Regions from separate parts of the Bradyrhizobium manausense genome, predicted to be linked through region 2. Evidence: predicted binding sites of a transcription regulator. Region 2 holds the regulator's gene; each other region holds the start of a gene.
What was found. Region 2 encodes LexA, which represses DNA repair genes until DNA is damaged. Its sites were predicted from a motif close to TGTTCNNNNTGTGTTCNG; they were not measured.
Positions count from the first base shown of each region.

Region 1: the regulator LexA is predicted to act here: its motif matches at 2,342-2,359, upstream of JQ631_RS14290 (ribonuclease T2 family protein).
Region 3: the regulator LexA is predicted to act here: its motif matches at 2,947-2,964, upstream of JQ631_RS26535 (DNA recombination protein RmuC).

Region 1 covers NZ_JAFCJI010000001.1:2,984,393-2,989,962, forward strand. Annotated here, with positions in the region: gene JQ631_RS14270 (ATP-binding protein) at 1-766, shown strand, start outside; gene JQ631_RS14275 (DUF3617 domain-containing protein) at 768-1,301, opposite strand; gene JQ631_RS14280 (hypothetical protein) at 1,350-1,643, opposite strand; gene JQ631_RS14285 (hypothetical protein) at 1,825-2,289, shown strand; gene JQ631_RS14290 (ribonuclease T2 family protein) at 2,405-3,106, shown strand; gene JQ631_RS14295 (23S rRNA (adenine(2030)-N(6))-methyltransferase RlmJ) at 3,229-4,089, shown strand; gene JQ631_RS14300 (cold-shock protein) at 4,342-4,557, shown strand; gene JQ631_RS14305 (outer membrane protein) at 4,644-5,267, opposite strand; gene uvrC (excinuclease ABC subunit UvrC) at 5,520-5,570, shown strand, end outside.
Region 2 covers NZ_JAFCJI010000001.1:1,869,327-1,874,896, reverse strand. Annotated here, with positions in the region: gene JQ631_RS08760 (alpha-hydroxy acid oxidase) at 1-551, shown strand, start outside; gene JQ631_RS08755 (HAD family hydrolase) at 566-1,189, shown strand; gene JQ631_RS08750 (hypothetical protein) at 1,326-1,514, shown strand; gene JQ631_RS08745 (molybdopterin molybdotransferase MoeA) at 1,737-2,948, shown strand; gene lexA (transcriptional repressor LexA) at 3,126-3,827, shown strand; gene JQ631_RS08735 (hypothetical protein) at 4,156-4,593, shown strand; gene JQ631_RS08730 (ComEC/Rec2 family competence protein) at 4,604-5,570, opposite strand, start outside.
Region 3 covers NZ_JAFCJI010000002.1:1,312,412-1,317,981, reverse strand. Annotated here, with positions in the region: gene JQ631_RS26545 (hypothetical protein) at 1-159, shown strand, start outside; gene JQ631_RS26540 (AmpG family muropeptide MFS transporter) at 210-1,574, opposite strand; gene JQ631_RS26535 (DNA recombination protein RmuC) at 1,716-2,915, opposite strand; gene def (peptide deformylase) at 3,087-3,611, shown strand; gene fmt (methionyl-tRNA formyltransferase) at 3,752-4,687, shown strand; gene truA (tRNA pseudouridine(38-40) synthase TruA) at 4,687-5,424, shown strand; gene JQ631_RS26515 (GIY-YIG nuclease family protein) at 5,448-5,570, shown strand, end outside.

The DNA of each region.
Region 1 (5,570 bases), 1.1 Mb from region 2:
GATCAAGCCGATCCTGCGGCTTGCGGACGCCGCCGAAAGTTTCGGCAAGGGCCGCGAAGCACCGAACTTCAGACCGCGCGGCGCGCGCGAAGTAAGGCGGGCCGCGGGCGCCTTCCTCGAGATGAAGTCGCGCATCGAACGCGCGATGGAGCAGCGCACCGCGATGCTCGCCGGCGTCAGCCACGACCTGCGCACCATTCTCACCCGCTTCAAGCTCGAGCTGGCGCTGATCGGCGACAATCCGGAGCTCGAGGGCATGCGCAAGGATGTCGACGAGATGTCGATGATGCTGGAGGATTACCTTGCGTTCGCCCGCGGCGATTCCGGCGAACAATCGCAGCCGACCGACATGGCGCAGGCGCTCGAGGAGTTACGCGGCGACGCCGAACGCCACGGCCACACCGCAACCGTGACATTCAGCGGCCTGCCGGTGGTGACGGTGAAGCCGGCCTCCTTCAAGCGTTGCCTCGCCAACCTCGTCACTAATGCCGCGCGCTACGGCAAGGCCATCGCCATCTCCGGCCAGCGCGATCATCGCTATCTGACTGTCACGGTGGACGACGACGGCCCCGGCATTCCCACGCATCTGCGCGAGGAAGTGTTCAAGCCGTTCCTGCGGCTCGACAATGCCCGCAACCAGGACGAAGGTGGCACGGGCCTGGGACTCGCGATCGCCCGCGACATCGCCCGCTCTCATGGCGGCGACATCACGCTCGGCGACAGCCCGATGGGCGGATTACGCGCGAGCGTGCGGATACCGGTGTAGCCTATTTCTTCGGCAGCAGCGCCTTCAACTTGTCGACGTCGCGCACGTTCATCTTGAAACCACCGGGCATCACGATGTCGCCGGGCTTCTGGTCGGGCTTGCAAGCCCCCATCCATTTCGCCTCCAACGTCATGGTGGTGTCGCGCCCCGCGGTGCCGGCGGCGCCGCCTTGCGCATGCGACGAGGTCTTCACCGTGTAGGCCGAATTGAAATCGCCGGTGATCTCGGCATGCGAAGTCGTGGACATGCCGGCGACGTTGCACTCGGAATCGCTGATGTAGCCGGTCGCCGTCTTCTTGATGTCCTGCTTGGAGCAGACCTGCTTGGCCATCGGCGAGATGTTGTTGTTCATCTCCTTGTCGACGGCCTCGTCGGTGCAATGCTGCATGGTCATCTCCGGCATTGCCGAGCCGGACCTGACCATCTTCAATTCCCAGAGCCCGGCCTTGCGCACCGGCAGATCGTCCGCGAAAGCGCTGCCCGTCGACAACAGGAGACAAACGGCCGAACCGAGCAAAGCAAGCCTGCGCGTCATAGGAGAGGCTCCCGGCTGAGAGGTCGTAGCGAGGCTTTCCGAAACGGCTCAGTAGAGCGTGCGGATCGGCCGGTCGGCGGCGCCGTAGGGCACCCAGCGGCAGGAGAACGAGATGTAGCCGCCCTCATAGGCCTGCACCGCGAGGAATTTCACGACCTTGCCGTAGCGCGCGCAGTGATCGACCGCGACCTGGCGTGCATCGACCTGCGTTGCCATCGAATAGGCGATGATGCCGCCGGTGTCGTTGCCCTTGAACGGCGGCACCGGGAGGAGGTCGGCGCGCGCCGATTGGCTCGCCATCAAACCCAGGGCAAGAAGGCCAGCAGCCGCAATGATTCGCATTCCCGTCACTCCGATTGGTTGGCATCAGTTTACGGTGCCGGAGCGGCGGTGAAAAGAACGGAAGGCCTGTCGGCTGCGACGTTGTGATAACTCCTGGCCAAGTGTTGCCGCGCTGCACTTGACCTCCCCCGCCCTTCGCGGCACCGTCCGACCTTCGCAGATCATGCTGTCTGGATTACCCATGCGCGCCTCGACCTCCCTGAAATCGCTTCGCTTTGCCGCAGTTCTCGGCCTCATGTTCGGAGCGCTGTCGCTCACTGAGGCCAAGGCGGCCAATCCCCTGGAGCTGAATTTCTGGCTGAACGGGCCGCGCTATGACGGCAATGTCGCCGAATGCGACAAGGCGCTGCCGACGATCTCGACCCAGTTCTGGGAAAAGGAAAGCTCGTTCTGGAATTCGTCGCTGAGGATCACGGGCTTCTCGAACGTTCACGAGACCGCCTTCCGCCCCTGGGCGTCGGACAACATTCCGCGCCGCTTCTGCACCGGCGAGGCCATGCTCACCGACGGCAAGGTGCGCCGGGTGCACTTCTCGATCGTCGAGGATGGCGGCTTTGCGGGATACGGCCAGGGCGTCGAATGGTGCGTGGTCGGGCTCGATCGCAACTGGGCCTACAATCCGTCCTGCCGCGCCGCCAAGCCCTGAGCTGACGAGCCCTGATTCGGGCCGAGCGATCGGGCGGCAGTCGGCTCAATTTTGTTCTTGAAATGTTCTTTGTGACTGCTAGGCTGATTGCACAGTCTAGTTGAGGGGCATCGCCATGTTTCATTTTAGATTGCAGTCATTCTCCCGTCTGATGATTTCGCTGACCCTGGCCGCCGGGCTGATCTCACTGGCGGGCGGTGCGAGGGCCCAGGACAAGCGGCAGAACGCACCCGGCGAATTCGACTTCTATGTGCTGTCGCTGTCCTGGTCGCCGTCGTTCTGCGAGGAAGCCGCCGAGCGCGGTCGCAGCGGCGGGCGCTCCAACATCCAGTGCGAAGGACGGCCCTTTTCCTTCGTGGTGCACGGGCTGTGGCCGCAATATGAGAACGGCTTTCCGGAATATTGCCAGCGGCCGTCGCCGCGGCTGAACCGCAACATCGTTTCCTCGATGCTCGATTTGATGCCGGCGACCGGCCTGATCTTCAACGAGTGGGACAAGCACGGCACCTGCTCCGGGCTCGACGGTCGCAATTACTTCGAGACGATCCGCAAAGCGCGCGCCGCGATCAAGATCCCGGCCGAATATCTCGAGCTGTCGCAGGCCAAGACCGTGGCGCCGGCCGAGGTGGAAGAAGCCTTCATCAAGGCCAATCCAGGCCTGAGCAACGCAGCCGTCTCGGTCACCTGCAACCGGACCCGGCTCTCCGAGGTCCGCATCTGCCTGAGCAAGGACCTGCAATTCCGCGCCTGCGACGAACTCGAACGCCGCGCCTGCCGCCGCGACCAGGTGACGATGCCGCCGATCAGGGGCGGCTAGCTCCCGTCATTGCGAGCGCAACGAAGCAATCCAGACTGCCGCCGCGGTTAGATTCCGGATTGCTTCGCTGCGCTCGCAATGACAAGGGGTTAGGATCACGCAAGACAACGCGGTCCGAGCTCATGAACTATCGTCACGCCTTTCACGCCGGCAACTTCGCCGATGTCATCAAGCACATCGTGCTGGCGCGTATCCTCACTTATTTGCAGGACAAGCCGGCCGCCTTCCGCGTCATCGACACCCATGCGGGCGCCGGCCTCTACGATCTCGACAGCGACGAGGCGCGCCGCGGCGGCGAGTGGCTGACGGGGATCGCGCGGCTGATGCAGGCGCGCCTCTCGAACGAGAGCATCGCGCTGACCAAGCCGTATATCGACATCGTCCGCGCCTTCAATCCGAAGGGTGAGCTCAAGGCGTATCCGGGCTCGCCCCTGATCGCGCGCGGCCTGATGCGGCCGCAGGACCGGCTTGTGGCCTGCGAGCTCGAGCCGAAGGCGCGCAAGGCACTGATCGATGCGTTGCGGCGCGACGAACAGGCGCGCGTGGTCGATCTCGACGGCTGGATGGCACTGCCGGCTTTCGTGCCGCCGAAGGAGCGGCGCGGACTCGTGCTGATCGACCCGCCGTTCGAGGCGAAGGACGAGTTTGAAAGATTGGGCGAGGCCTTCTCCAGCGCCTTCGCGAAATGGCCGACCGGTATCTATGTAATCTGGCACCCCGCCAAAAGCCGACGCGCGACCGACACCTTGGCACAGTTGGTGGCCCGGCTCGCAGCCGCAGCAAAGCCGCAGGGAAAATGTCTGCGTCTCGAATTCAGCGTTGCGCCGCAAGCCGACGGCGGAGCACTCACCTCGACCGGGCTCATGATCGTCAATCCGCCGTACACGCTGCAAAGCGAGCTCAAGACCATCCTGCCTGAACTCGAAATGCCACTCGGCCAAGGCGGAGCTGCCAGATTCCGATTGGAGGTGCCGAAGCCCTAAGCCACCGCCATTCTTGGGAAAAATATGCAGGAGCGGTAGTCAATCTGCAAAGAACCGTATTATGCTGTTTTCCGTGACTGGCTTTACGTTCCGCTTCCGCGAATGGTTGCGGCGGAGTGAAGGCCTAAAAAGATCCGGTCGGACCGTTGGGTCCGCCCAAGGATGGCCAGCTCTCCCGGGCTTCGTAGCGCCCGGTCATGTCGTGACGCGCGTCTGCGTTGCGACGGAGGAGCAATGAGGGGGAGTTTCCCGATGGCCATGACGGGAACGGTTAAGTTCTTCAACGGCGAGCGCGGCTACGGCTTTATCAAACCGGATGACGGCGGTCGCGATGTCTTCGTTCACATCACCGCTGTTGAGCGGGCGGGACTGAAGGACCTCGCCGAAGGACAGCGCATCACATTCGAAGTCGAACCGGACAAGAAGGGCAAGGGACCAAAGGCGGTCAATCTCGTGATCCTGTCCTAGCGGACCTCGCTCAAAGACATCGGCGCAAAAAAATCCCGGCCGCGAGCGGCCGGGAGGCTGTGGTCCGGTATTTTCTTTTTTGGCTATCAGAAGTGATAGTTCACGCCTGCGCGAACAACGCTGGCGCTATAGCCGTTTGACACGCCCGTAATGGCGAACTGGCTCGACGACAGATCGATGTAGAGATATTCGAGCTTCGCACTCCAGTTCGGCGCGAAGCCGACTTCCGCGCCGACGCCGGCGGTCCATCCCGCGGTGGTGTGCGACTCCGTCCAGCCGAAGGTCTGCGCGCGCAACTCGCCGAAGGCGAGGCCGGCGGTGCCGTAGACCAGGACGTTGCTGAAGGCATAGCCGGCGCGGCCGCGCAGCGTGCCGAACCAGGGATTGGAGAACTTCCACGGCGCGAACGTATCGTCGGCACCAGCGGCCTGAATGTCGCCCTCGACACCGAACACCCAGGGACCGTTCTGGAAATTGTAGCCGGCCTGCACGCCACCGACGAAGCCGGAGGGCTTCACGGGCGTATTGCTCACCGAGCCCCACTCATAGCCGAGATTGCCGCCGAGATACGGGCCGGCCCAGCTATAGGCATTGAGCGGCTGGTTGACCGTATAGGGCGCACGCTGCCCGTAATTGAAATCGGCGGCCTCTGCCGAAGCCGTCCAGCCGGCTGCAACCAACGCGGCTGCGCCCACAACGAGCCCCTTCATCACACACTCCAACGCAACTTGCCGTCACCGGGTGCGACGCCCGCGCCGCCGCGCCAGGCCAAATCGCATGGTTACGGAACCACCACTTTTTCGCGTAAGACTTATCGAGAGTTTTAAGTTAAAGGCCTGTTAAGCCGGGTTACCGCGCTGTTAACAGGCTTAAGCAAGCGTTACCGGGAACTGCGCCGCCTTCCTGTGCGTGCGGCCCGGCCGGAACTTCAAATCGATCCCCCCAGCGCCTAAATTCGCACCATGGTTCACGATTCCTCCGACAATCCGGACGACGCGCGCGCGCGCAAATCG
Region 2 (5,570 bases):
AGAGCCGCCTGCGCGCCACCGGTGGAGACTACCAGAAGGGCCTGGAGTGGCGGACCGTGAAGATGGTCAAGGACAAGTTCAAGATGCCGCTGATCCTCAAGGGCATCGCCACCGCCGAGGACGCGCAGATCGCGGTCGATCACGGTGTCGAGTGGATCTACGTCTCCAACCATGGCGGCCGCCAGCTCGATCACGGCCGCGGCGCCATGCATGTGCTGCCCGAGATCGTCGACGCCGTGAAGGGCCGCGCCAAGATCATGGTCGACGGCGGCATCTGTCGCGGCACCGACATCGTCAAGGCGATCGCGGCGGGCGCCGACCTCGTCGGCATCGGCCGGCTGCAATGCTGGGCCCTGGCTGCGGCCGGCGAGGCCGGCGTCACGCGGATGCTCGAACTGCTCGAGGACGAGGTGCTGCGCTGCCTCGGCCTGCTCGGCACCACCTCGTTCGCCGAGGTCAACAAATCCTGCCTGCATCCGGCCACCGCGACCAATGCGCCGAGCGTCTTCAGCGCTTTCCCGCTGTTCGACCACGAGCCGTATCGATACTGATTGAAAGGACGCAAGTGACCTCGCTCTCTCCCGGCAGCGCGGATGCGCTCCTGTTCGATCTCGGGCGCGTGGTGCTCGACATCGATTTCTCCAAGGCGATCGCCTGCTGGGCGGGACATGCGGGCTGCATGCCCGAAGCCATCGTCGCGCGCTATGTGCGCGACGAGGCCTACCGGCTGCACGAGGTCGGCAAGATCAGCGACGAGGATTACTTTCAGTCGCTCCGCTCATCGCTCGGCATCGGCATTTCGGATGCGCAGTTCCTGGAGGGATGGAACGCGATCTTCGCCGGCGAGATGCCCGACATCGCAGAATTGCTGCCGCGCGCAGCGCGGCAGATGCCGGTCTATGCCTTCTCCAACACCAACCGCCCACACGTGGATTACTTCTCGAAGGAATATGCCGACCTGCTCGGCCATTTCCGCGAGCTCTATCTGTCCTCCAGCATCGGCCTGCGCAAACCGGATGCGGAAGCCTTCGACCATGTCGTCACCGCGATCGGCGTGCCGGCGAACCGGATCGTGTTCTTCGACGACCTCGCCGAGAACGTCGAAGGCGCCCGGGCCCGAGGGCTGACCGGAGTGCACGTCACCTCGCCCACCGATGTCGGGAAGGCGCTGCGGGCGCTGGGGATCTGACCCGGTGATTCCGGAACAATTTCGCCCGGAACCCAGGAACCAAAACGCTCTGTGCATTTTTATACGAAGTTCCGGGAACGAATGACCGCCTCCGGACTCATGAGTCCGTTGGGAATTCTACATCGGACGTATCGACGTGTTGGGCAAAACCTACCTCACCAAGCAGGCCTCCCTGCTGATGAAATTCGCCAGGACCACCTCGGATTCTGAGCTTTCAGCAAAATTGATCAGCAAGGCGGCCGACCTGAAGGCACAGGCCGATCCTATGCCCGACAAGGATCCAAAAGCGCCGGACGTCAGTCCGGCCAAGGTGCCGGGGACCTGACCGACACCGGCCGTGGCTCTCGTCCTCGCCACGGCGATCCGCGTCCAGGTCAGCCTCGCCCGTTTGGATCATTTGCCGCAACGCATTTGATGCTCCACCTTCGTCGCCGAGCGGATGGCACAGGATAAATCCTGCGCGCCCCCCGTTTTGCCTCTGCGCCTGCACTCGGCTAGAACTCTCGCCGCCGATTTGCCCGAACGGGCGCAGCTGGAGTTTTCACCCGTGGCCCTGATGCCGGTATCCGATGCGCTCGCCGCGGTGCTTGCCGGCGCGGAGCCCCTGCCTGAAGAAACCATCGCCCTTGATCAAGCCTTCCATCGCGTGCTCGCGCGCGATGTCGCGGCGCGGCGGACGCAGCCGCCGCAGGCGATGTCGGCGATGGATGGCTATGCCGTTCGTGCGGCTGATGCAGCCAAGGTCGACACGCAGCTCACTGTCATTGGAGAGGTCGCAGCCGGCCGTCCCTACGGAGGCACCGTCGGCTCGGGCGAAGCCGTGCGGATTTTCACCGGCGGTGTCGTGCCCGATGGCGCGGATGCGGTCGTGATCCAGGAGGACACCGTCGCCGACGGCAGCCGCATCACGATCACGGAAGCCGCCGTCACCGGGCGGCATATACGCCCGGCCGGCATCGACTTCCGCGAGGGTGACGTGCTCCTGCGCAAAGGTGCGCGGCTCACCGAGCGCGACCTTGCGCTCGCCGCCGGCATGAATCATCCGCAGCTCGCAGTCCGCCGCCGTCCGAAGGTCGCGATTCTCGCGACGGGTGATGAGCTGGTGATGCCGGGCAGCACACCCGGCCACGGTCAGATCGTCTATTCCAACGGTTACGCCCTGCACGCCCTCGCCCGCAGCGAAGGCGCCGACACCATCGACCTCGGGATTGCCGCCGACACGCTTGCTGCAACCGCATCAGGCATCCGCCGCGCCCGCGAATCCGGCGCCGACATCCTGATCACGACCGGCGGCGCCTCGGTCGGCGACCACGATCTGGTGCAGCAGGCACTCCGCGACGAAGGCACCGCGATGGCATTCTGGAAGATCGCGATGCGGCCGGGCAAGCCGATGATGAACGGACAGCTCGGGGCGATGCGCGTGATCGGCCTGCCCGGCAATCCAGTGTCATCCTACGTCTGCGGCTTCCTGTTCATGGTGCCGCTGATTCGCGCGTTGTCGGGCCGCTCGGTTGTCCATCACCGCCGTGAACGCGCCGTGCTCGGCCGCGACGTCGGCGCCAATGACCAGCGCGAGGATTACCTGCGCGCGCGCCTCGATCTGCGTGATGATGGCACGCTCGTCGCGCTTCCCGTCAACCACCAGGACTCCTCGCTGCTTGCGAATCTCGCTGCGGCACAGGCACTTCTCGTGCGCGCGCCGTTCGCGCCGAAGGCCGAAGCGGGAGCGCCCTGCGAGGTGTTGCGACTGCCCGCCTGACTGCAGCGTTCGCAACCGTTCCGCGAAGTTTGTCGCGTTCACTGTAAATTAAGCAGTTGCGGAACATGTATCGAACATATAGTGTCCGTTCATGATTTGTTTCGAGCATGTAGCGGCTTATTGCTGAAATTCAGCGTCTCGGAATCGAACGACATCGTCAGGGGGATTTTGGTCGAGATGTTAACGCGCAAACAATACGAACTCCTGCGGTTCATCAGCGAGCGCCTGAAGGAAAGCGGCGTGCCGCCCTCCTTCGACGAGATGAAGGATGCGCTCGATCTGCGCTCGAAGTCAGGCATCCATCGCCTGATCACGGCGCTGGAGGAGCGCGGCTTCATCCGCCGCCTGCCCAACCGTGCCCGCGCGATCGAGGTGATCAAGCTGCCTGAGCTCCAGGCCGCCGCCGGGAGCCGCCGCGGTTTCACGCCGAGCGTCATCGAGGGCAATCTCGGCAAGGTGCGTACGACGTCCAGCCCGTCCGCCGAAGAGGGCGAGCGTCCCGTCGCGGTGCCCGTCATGGGCCGGATTGCGGCCGGTACCCCGATCGAGGCGCTGCAGACCCGCAGCCACACCATCAGCGTCCCGCCCGACATGCTCGGTGCGGGCGAGCACTATGCGCTCGAAGTGCGCGGCGACTCGATGGTGGAAGCCGGCATTCTCGACGGCGACATGGCGCTGATCCAGCGCAACGAGAGCTGTGACACCGGCGATATCGTGGTCGCTCTGATCGATGACGAGGAGGCAACCTTGAAGCGCTTCCGGCGCCGCGGCGCCTCGATCGCGCTCGAGCCGGCGAATGCCGCCTATGAGGTCCGCATCCTGCCGCCCAACCGGGTCAAGATCCAGGGCAAGCTGATCGGGCTGTACCGGAAGTATTGAGCGCTCACGCGCGATCGACGATTGGAGCGGACGATTGTCCGCTCGGCTGGATAGTTTTTCCGGTCTTGCACAGGCTATCCAGCCCCCTCTCCCAGCGCGACATCCTCGGCACGCACAAGGCAGTTCAGGTCGCTGTAGCGCGCCTGCAAAATGCGCGCGGGTGGGCTTTGTTCCTACGGATTTGGGAAAGATAATGTGATCGCGGCTCGCGCACGCGAGCCGCAGATTTGCCTACAACCGGGCAGAGTTTTTTACGCTTCCACTCTGATAGAGGCCTGCGCCTCGCAAGACAGAGGCGCGGGTTGCTATCCTGACTGAGGAGCACCCGATGTGTGACTATAGCCTGCATGCCGTTGCGACGCGTCCCGCAGAAGTCGGCGAGACGATCGTCACGACAACCTTCCGCGGCACCTCGACGCGCGGCTTCGCCTCCGAAGCCGATATGTCGGTCGCGGTCTGCCTGCTGCCGGGAACGGAGCTCGCCTTCGCCGACAACGTCCGTTACGACAACAGGTGGATCTGGACGCGCACCGTCAACTCGCGCGTCGGCAAGTTCGGCAAGATCGATCCGCACATTCCCGATCGTCATCACGACGCGATCGAATTCCCCGATGGCAAATACGTGCTGGTGACGCAGCTCGTCGAGGGCCAGCGCGCGACCGTGCTGCAACTGCCCGTGACGCAGCCGCTCGGCGAGCGTGAGCAAAAGCCGCAAGTGGTCGCCGACAGCCGCACGACGACGCCCCCGCGCCTGCCGATCGGCTGAAAAGTCGACTTCAGTCCTCGGCTTGAAGATCGGCCTCCGACGGAGTCGCATCTTTGGCGCGCGGAGCTGCCGACCGCGGCATGAGGATCTGTTCGAAATCTCCATCGCCGGCCGCCGCCGGCGACCAGGGGCGGTTTGCGCCCCTCGCCTTCACCGATTGGATCGCAAAACCGTCGCCACGCTGCGTCAGCGCCAGCGCACCCTGGCGCGCAAGACGCGGCCGATCGACCACCATCGCGGCGCAATCCGGCGGCGCCGGCCTTGTCGTCACCACCAGCGCGGCACGGCTGCAATCGTCGGCCAGGGCGTCGATGCGTAGCGAGAGCGCAATCATGCGGCCGTCGGCGAGCGGCATCACGCAGCCGGCCTCGTCGCACGACACACCATCACCGAGCGAGGCGCTCGTAGCATCGCGCGGATCAGCATCCGCCGCGAGCCACTCCTTCAGCAGGAAATTGTCCTTCTTCGTCCTGATCAGATGCAGTTGCCCATCCCTGCCCCGCACCGCGACGTTCTGGCCGTCGCCGGCGATGAGAATATCGGGCTGCCGGACGGACAGGCCCCAGATCGTCGCCGCCACGAGCACGCACGCGCCCGACCAGCGCAGTGGCGAGCGCAACAGACCCATCAGGATCAGGCCGAGGCTGGCTGCAATCAGCGGCGCAGTCCCGAAGGCCGCGACGTGGCCGATCGCGCCGGGCAGCGCGGCCACCCAGCGCGACACCGCCACCATCCAGTCGATGCCGATTCCCATCAGCCACCAGAACACACCGTCGAGTCCGAAGGGTGCCGCGAGCAGTCCGAGCAGCCCCGCCGGCATCACCAGCGCGGACACCACCGGCATCGCGCCAAGATTGGCGAGCACACCGTACGGCGTGATGCGGTGAAAATGGAAGGCGGCATAAGGCGTGGTCGCAAACCCGGCGATCATCGAGGCCATGAACAGCATGGCGATCTCGCGGCCGCCCCACAGCGCG
Region 3 (5,570 bases), on a different contig from region 2:
ACCTTCCAGCTCGTCACCTCCAGCGACGCGCAGGCCACGCAGCTGAAATCGTTCGTCGGCAAGGAGATCTCGGTGAAGGTCGGCGAGATCGCCTGCGCCAGCGATCCCGGCCAGATGAGCGAAGCCGTGATCACGAAGTGGAGCTTGGTAAGGAAGTAGGGCAGTAGGCACTGCTCTCTCCTCGCAGTGACGAGGAGAGAGGCGGAGCCCTAAACCCTTATTGGCCCCAACGTGTCAAAATGCCCGCGCTTCTGCAGCCAGGTCAGCAGCACCAGGCTCGGGATCGCCACCAGCACGCAGATCACGAAGAACAGCGGCCAGCCGGTGGCATCCGCCACGAAGCCTGCTCCCGACGAGAGATAGGTCCGCCCCACCGCGGCGAGCGCGGTGAGCAGCGCGTATTGCGTCGCCGTGTGCAGCGGGTTCTGGCATAGCGCCGAGAGGTAGGCGACGAAGATCACGGTGCCGACGGCGCTGGTGAAATTCTCCGCGCAGATCGCGAGCGCCAGCGCCCATTGATTGGTGCCGACCACAGCGAGCCAGGAGAAGGTGAGGTTGGCCAGCGCCTGCACCGCGCCGCCGATCCAGAGCGAGGTCGCGAGCGAATAACGCCGCGCGACAAACCCGCCGGCAAAGCCGCCGATCAGGGTAGCCGCGAGCCCGACGCCCTTCACGATCGCCGCATAGTCGTTGCGGGTGAAGCCGAGGTCGATCACGAACGGCGCGGTCATCGTGCCGGAGAACGCATCGGTGAATTTGAACAGCACGACGAAGGCGAGTGCCGCAATCGCATCTTTCCGCGACAGGAATTCCGAGAAGGCGCCGATCGCCGCGTGCAGCACGCGGGTGAATGCCGTCTCGGTTTGCGTCGCAGCTTCCGCCCGTACCGATTGCTCGGGCTCGGTTGCAACCAGTGCTGTGATGGTTCCGATCAGCACCATCGCCGCCATCACCACATAGCCCCACATCCAGGCCGAATTGCGCGTGATGCCGGTGCTCTCAAAGCCGGAGACGATGAACAGCGCGCCCGCAGTCGAGACCAGCATGCCGATGCGATAGGCCGCGACATAGGCCGCCATGCCGGCAGCCTGCTCGCTCTCGGGAAGGCTCTCGACGCGGAAGGCGTCGACCACGATGTCCTGCGTCGAGGACGTCGTGGCGACCAGAAGTGCGCCCAACGCGACATAGAACGGCGAACGCGCCGGATCGGTCATCGCCAGCAGCAGGATCGCGACGATCAGCAATATCTGCGAGAACAGCAGCCAGCCGCGCCGCCGTCCGAAGGCGCGGGTGAACAGTGGCACATGCAGCGCATCCACCAGTGGAGCCCACAAAAATTTCAGTGTGTAGGGCGTGCCGACCAGCGCAAACAGCCCGATGGTCTTGAGATCGACGCCAGCCTCGCGCATCCACACCAGCAGCGTCGAGCCCGACAGCGCCAGCGGCAGCCCCGAGGAAAAGCCGAGGAACAACACGATCAGCACCCGCGGTTGCAGGTAGACAGCGAGGCTATCGCGCCAGGAAGTCGCAGGCGCGGAGGTCGCGGCGGAAGAGGTCGCGTCGGGTGCGGTCATGGGGAGGTGTTAGCAGATTCTGGGGGCGCTGCCTCGGCCACAAAACTCGTCATGCCCGGGCTTGTCCCGGGCATCCACGTTCTTGCTGCCGTCGAAAAGGCCGTGGATGGCCGGGACAAGCCCGGCCATGACGACTGAGAATCACTCCCCCGCCTGGAGCTTCCTTGGAAACAGCTCCGGCGCTCCCGCCACCAGCCGTGGGCCCTCGGCCGGCGCGTCCGTCTTGCTGAAATCGAGTTCCTCGATTCTTCCTGCACGCTTCTCGATCTTGTCGGCGGAGATCAGGATCTGGCGGACGTCCTCGTTGGCGTCGGCAAAGTGCTTCTGCAATTTCAGCACGCGGTCGCGCAGGCGGCCCAGATCGTCGCCGAGCTTGATCACTTCGGTCTGGATCTGGTCGGCGGCATCGCGCATGCGCGCGTCCTTCATGATTTGCTGCATCACCTGGATGGCGAGCATCAGCAGCGAGGGCGACACCAGCACGACCTTGGCGCGATAGGCCTTCTGGATCACGTCGTCGAAGCCGTCATGGATTTCGGCGTAGACCGATTCCGACGGCACGAACATCAGTGCCATCTCCTGGGTCTCGCCGGTGACGAGGTATTTTTCGGCGATGTCGCCGACATGCTTCATCACGTCGCCGCGCAGCCGCTGCGTGGCGACGCGCTTCTCCTCGTCGGTGCGAGCGTCATGCAGCGCGGTCATTGCTTCCAGCGGAAACTTCGCGTCGATGCAGAGCGGGCGCTGGTCGGGCAGGAACACGACACAGTCGGGCCGCTTGCCGGTCGAGAGCGTGAACTGGAATTCGTAAGCACCCTTCGGCAGGCCGTCCTGGACGATCGCCTCCATCCGCGCTTGGCCAAAGGCGCCGCGCGACTGCTTGTTGGCGAGCACGTCGCGCAGCGTCGTCACCTGCGTGGTGAGGTCGGTGAGGTTCTTGTGCGCGCTGTCGATGATGCCGAGGCGCTCATGCAGGGCACGCAGGCTTTCCATGGTGTTGCGGGTCGAGTGTTCCATGGACTGGCCGACCCGGTGGGTCACCGAATCCAGCCGCTCGTTGACCGCCCGCGCCATCTCGGCCTGGCGCCCCGCCAGGGCCTGGGTCATGGCGTCGGCGCGTCCGGCGGCCTCGCTCTGGGCGTGCAGCACCTGGGCGAGGCGCTCCTCGAGCTCGTCGGCCCGGATCGCATGCGCCATCGCGAGTTCCGCGCCGCGCCGCCCGGATCGGGCAATCACGACGGCAATCAACACCAGCAGGATGAGGACGAGGGCGCCGAAGCCGATCAGCGCATCGATCGCGCGCACCGGCCAGTCGCCCAGCATGAAAATGATCTCGTTCATGCCCGTCCTTCTAGCCGATTCGCGGGCCGGCGCGAACGAAGAGGGAACGGCGTCGGTTAACCGCCCCCTAATTTTTATGGTTAACCAAAGCTGAAGTTTTATGGTTAGCGGATCGTTAACGCGTTCCAGGCCGCATTGACCGCTTGTCGCGCGCGGCTTAAATCGCCCGCCATGGCCCTCAGAGAAATCATCATCCTGCCCGACAAGCAGCTGCGTCTGGTCTCCAAGCCGATCGAGAAGGTCACGCCGGAGATCCGCAAGCTTGCCGACGACATGTTCGAGACCATGTACGACGCGCCCGGCATCGGCCTCGCTGCGATCCAGATCGCGCAGCCGCTGCGGCTGATCACCATGGATCTCGCCAAGCCCGACCAGGACGGCGAGACCAGGCAGGAACCCCGCGTCTTCATCAATCCCGAGATCATCGCCACCTCCGAGGACCTGTCGGTCTACGAGGAGGGCTGTCTGTCGATCCCCGAATATTACGAGGAGGTCGAACGTCCCGCGAAGGTGCGCGTGCGCTTTACCGATCTGGACGGCAAGGTGCACGAGGAGGACGCCGAAGGCCTCTACGCCACCTGCATCCAGCACGAGATCGACCATCTCAACGGCGTGCTGTTCGTCGACTATCTGTCGAAGCTCAAGCGCGACCGCGTGATCAAGAAGTTCGAGAAAGCCGCCAAGCGCGCGGAGTAGGCCGAGTCCTCCGCCGTCATGCCCGGCCTTGTGCCGGGCATCCACGTTCTTTGCCGCCGCGAGCACGAAGAACGTGGATGGCCGGGACAAGCCCGGCCATGACGAGTACTCTTGTTCGCCTCCGAGGATTGCCGCGTCACATGCCCCTCCGCCTGATCTTCATGGGCACGCCCGATTTCTCCGTGCCGACGCTGCTCGAGCTGGTCGCGCACGGCCACGAGATCGTGGCCGTCTACACCCGCGCGCCGAAGCCGGGCGGGCGGCGCGGGCTGCAGATGCAGCCGACCCCGGTCGAGGAAGCTGCGCGAAAGCTCGGCGTGCCTGTGCTGACGCCGAAGACGTTGAAGACCGCGGAAGCGCTCGCCGAATTCAGCGCGTTCGAGGCCGATGCCGCCGTCGTCGTTGCCTATGGCATGATCCTGCCGCAGGCGGTCCTCGATGCGCCGATACTCGGCTGCTACAATCTGCATGCTTCGCTGCTGCCGCGCTGGCGCGGCGCGGCCCCCATCAACCGCGCGATCATGGCGGGTGATGCCGAGAGCGGCGTGATGGTGATGAAGATGGATGTCGGCCTCGACACCGGCGACGTCGCCATGGCCGAACGCCTGGCGATCTCCGACAACATGACCGCGGTCGATCTGCACGATCGGCTGTCTCGGCTCGGCGCCGACCTGATGGTGCGCGCGATGGCGGCGCTGGATCGCGGCGGGCTTCAGCTCAAGAAGCAGGGCGAGGACGGCGTCACCTATGCCGCCAAGATCGACAAGGCCGAGGCGCGGATCGACTGGAGCAAGCCAGCCCACGCGGTGCTGCGCCACATCCACGGCCTGTCGCCGTTTCCCGGCGCCTGGGCGGAGCTTGACGGCGTCAGCGAGAATGCACGCGTCAAGATCCTGCGTTGCGAGCTCGCGAAGGGCGCCGGCGTGCCAGGCGAGGTGCTCGACAATCAACTCACGATCGCCTGCGGCGAGGGCGCGATCCGCATTCTCGAATTGCAGCGCGAAGGCAAGGCGCGGATGCAGGCTACCGACTTCCTGCGCGGCGTGAAGGTCGAGCCGCCGATGCGGCTCACCTGATGCCCCGCTACAAGCTCACCATCGAATATGACGGCGCGCCGTTTTTCGGCTGGCAGGTGCAGGAGACGCTGCCGTCGGTGCAGGGCGCGCTGGAAGCGGCGGTGAAGGCGATGACCGGCGCGGATGCGCGGGTGCATGGTGCGGGCCGCACCGATGCCGGCGTGCACGCACGCGGCCAGGTCGCCCATGTCGATATCGACAAGCAGTTTCCGCAGGGCCGTTTTCGCGATGGTCTCAACGCGCATCTGCGCCCGCATCCGGTGGCGGTGCTCGAAGCCGAGATCGTCCCTGACACGTTCGAGGCGCGTTTCTCGGCGATCAAGCGCCACTACCGCTATCGCGTCGTCAACACCCGCGCCAACCTCGCGCTCGACATCGGCCATGCCTGGCGCGTGCCGCGCCGGCTCGATGCTGATGCGATGCATGCAGCCGCGCAGCGCCTGCTCGGCAAGCACGATTTCACGACCTTTCGCGACACCGAGTGCCAGGCTAAGTCGCCGGAGAAGACGCTCGACCAGCTCGACGTGCTGCGCGACGGCCGTGAGATCATCATCGTCACCTCGGCGCGCTCGTTCCTGCACAGCCAGGTGCGCTCGATGGTGGGCTCGCTGGTCTGGGTCGGCGAAGGCCGCTGGACCGCGGACGATCTCTCCGCAGCACTTGCAGCGCGCAACCGCGCCGCCTGCGGCATCGTCGCGCCGCCAGATGGGCTGTATCTGATGCAGGTGGATTATTAGCGCCCGATGTCGCCCGTGGCGTCATGGCCGGGCTTGTCCCGGCCATCCACGTGGTTCAACATGCCATCATGCATGGTGGATGGGTCTACATCCTGGCAAGTGCGGCCAACGGCATTTTATATGTCGGTGTGACCAGCGACATTATC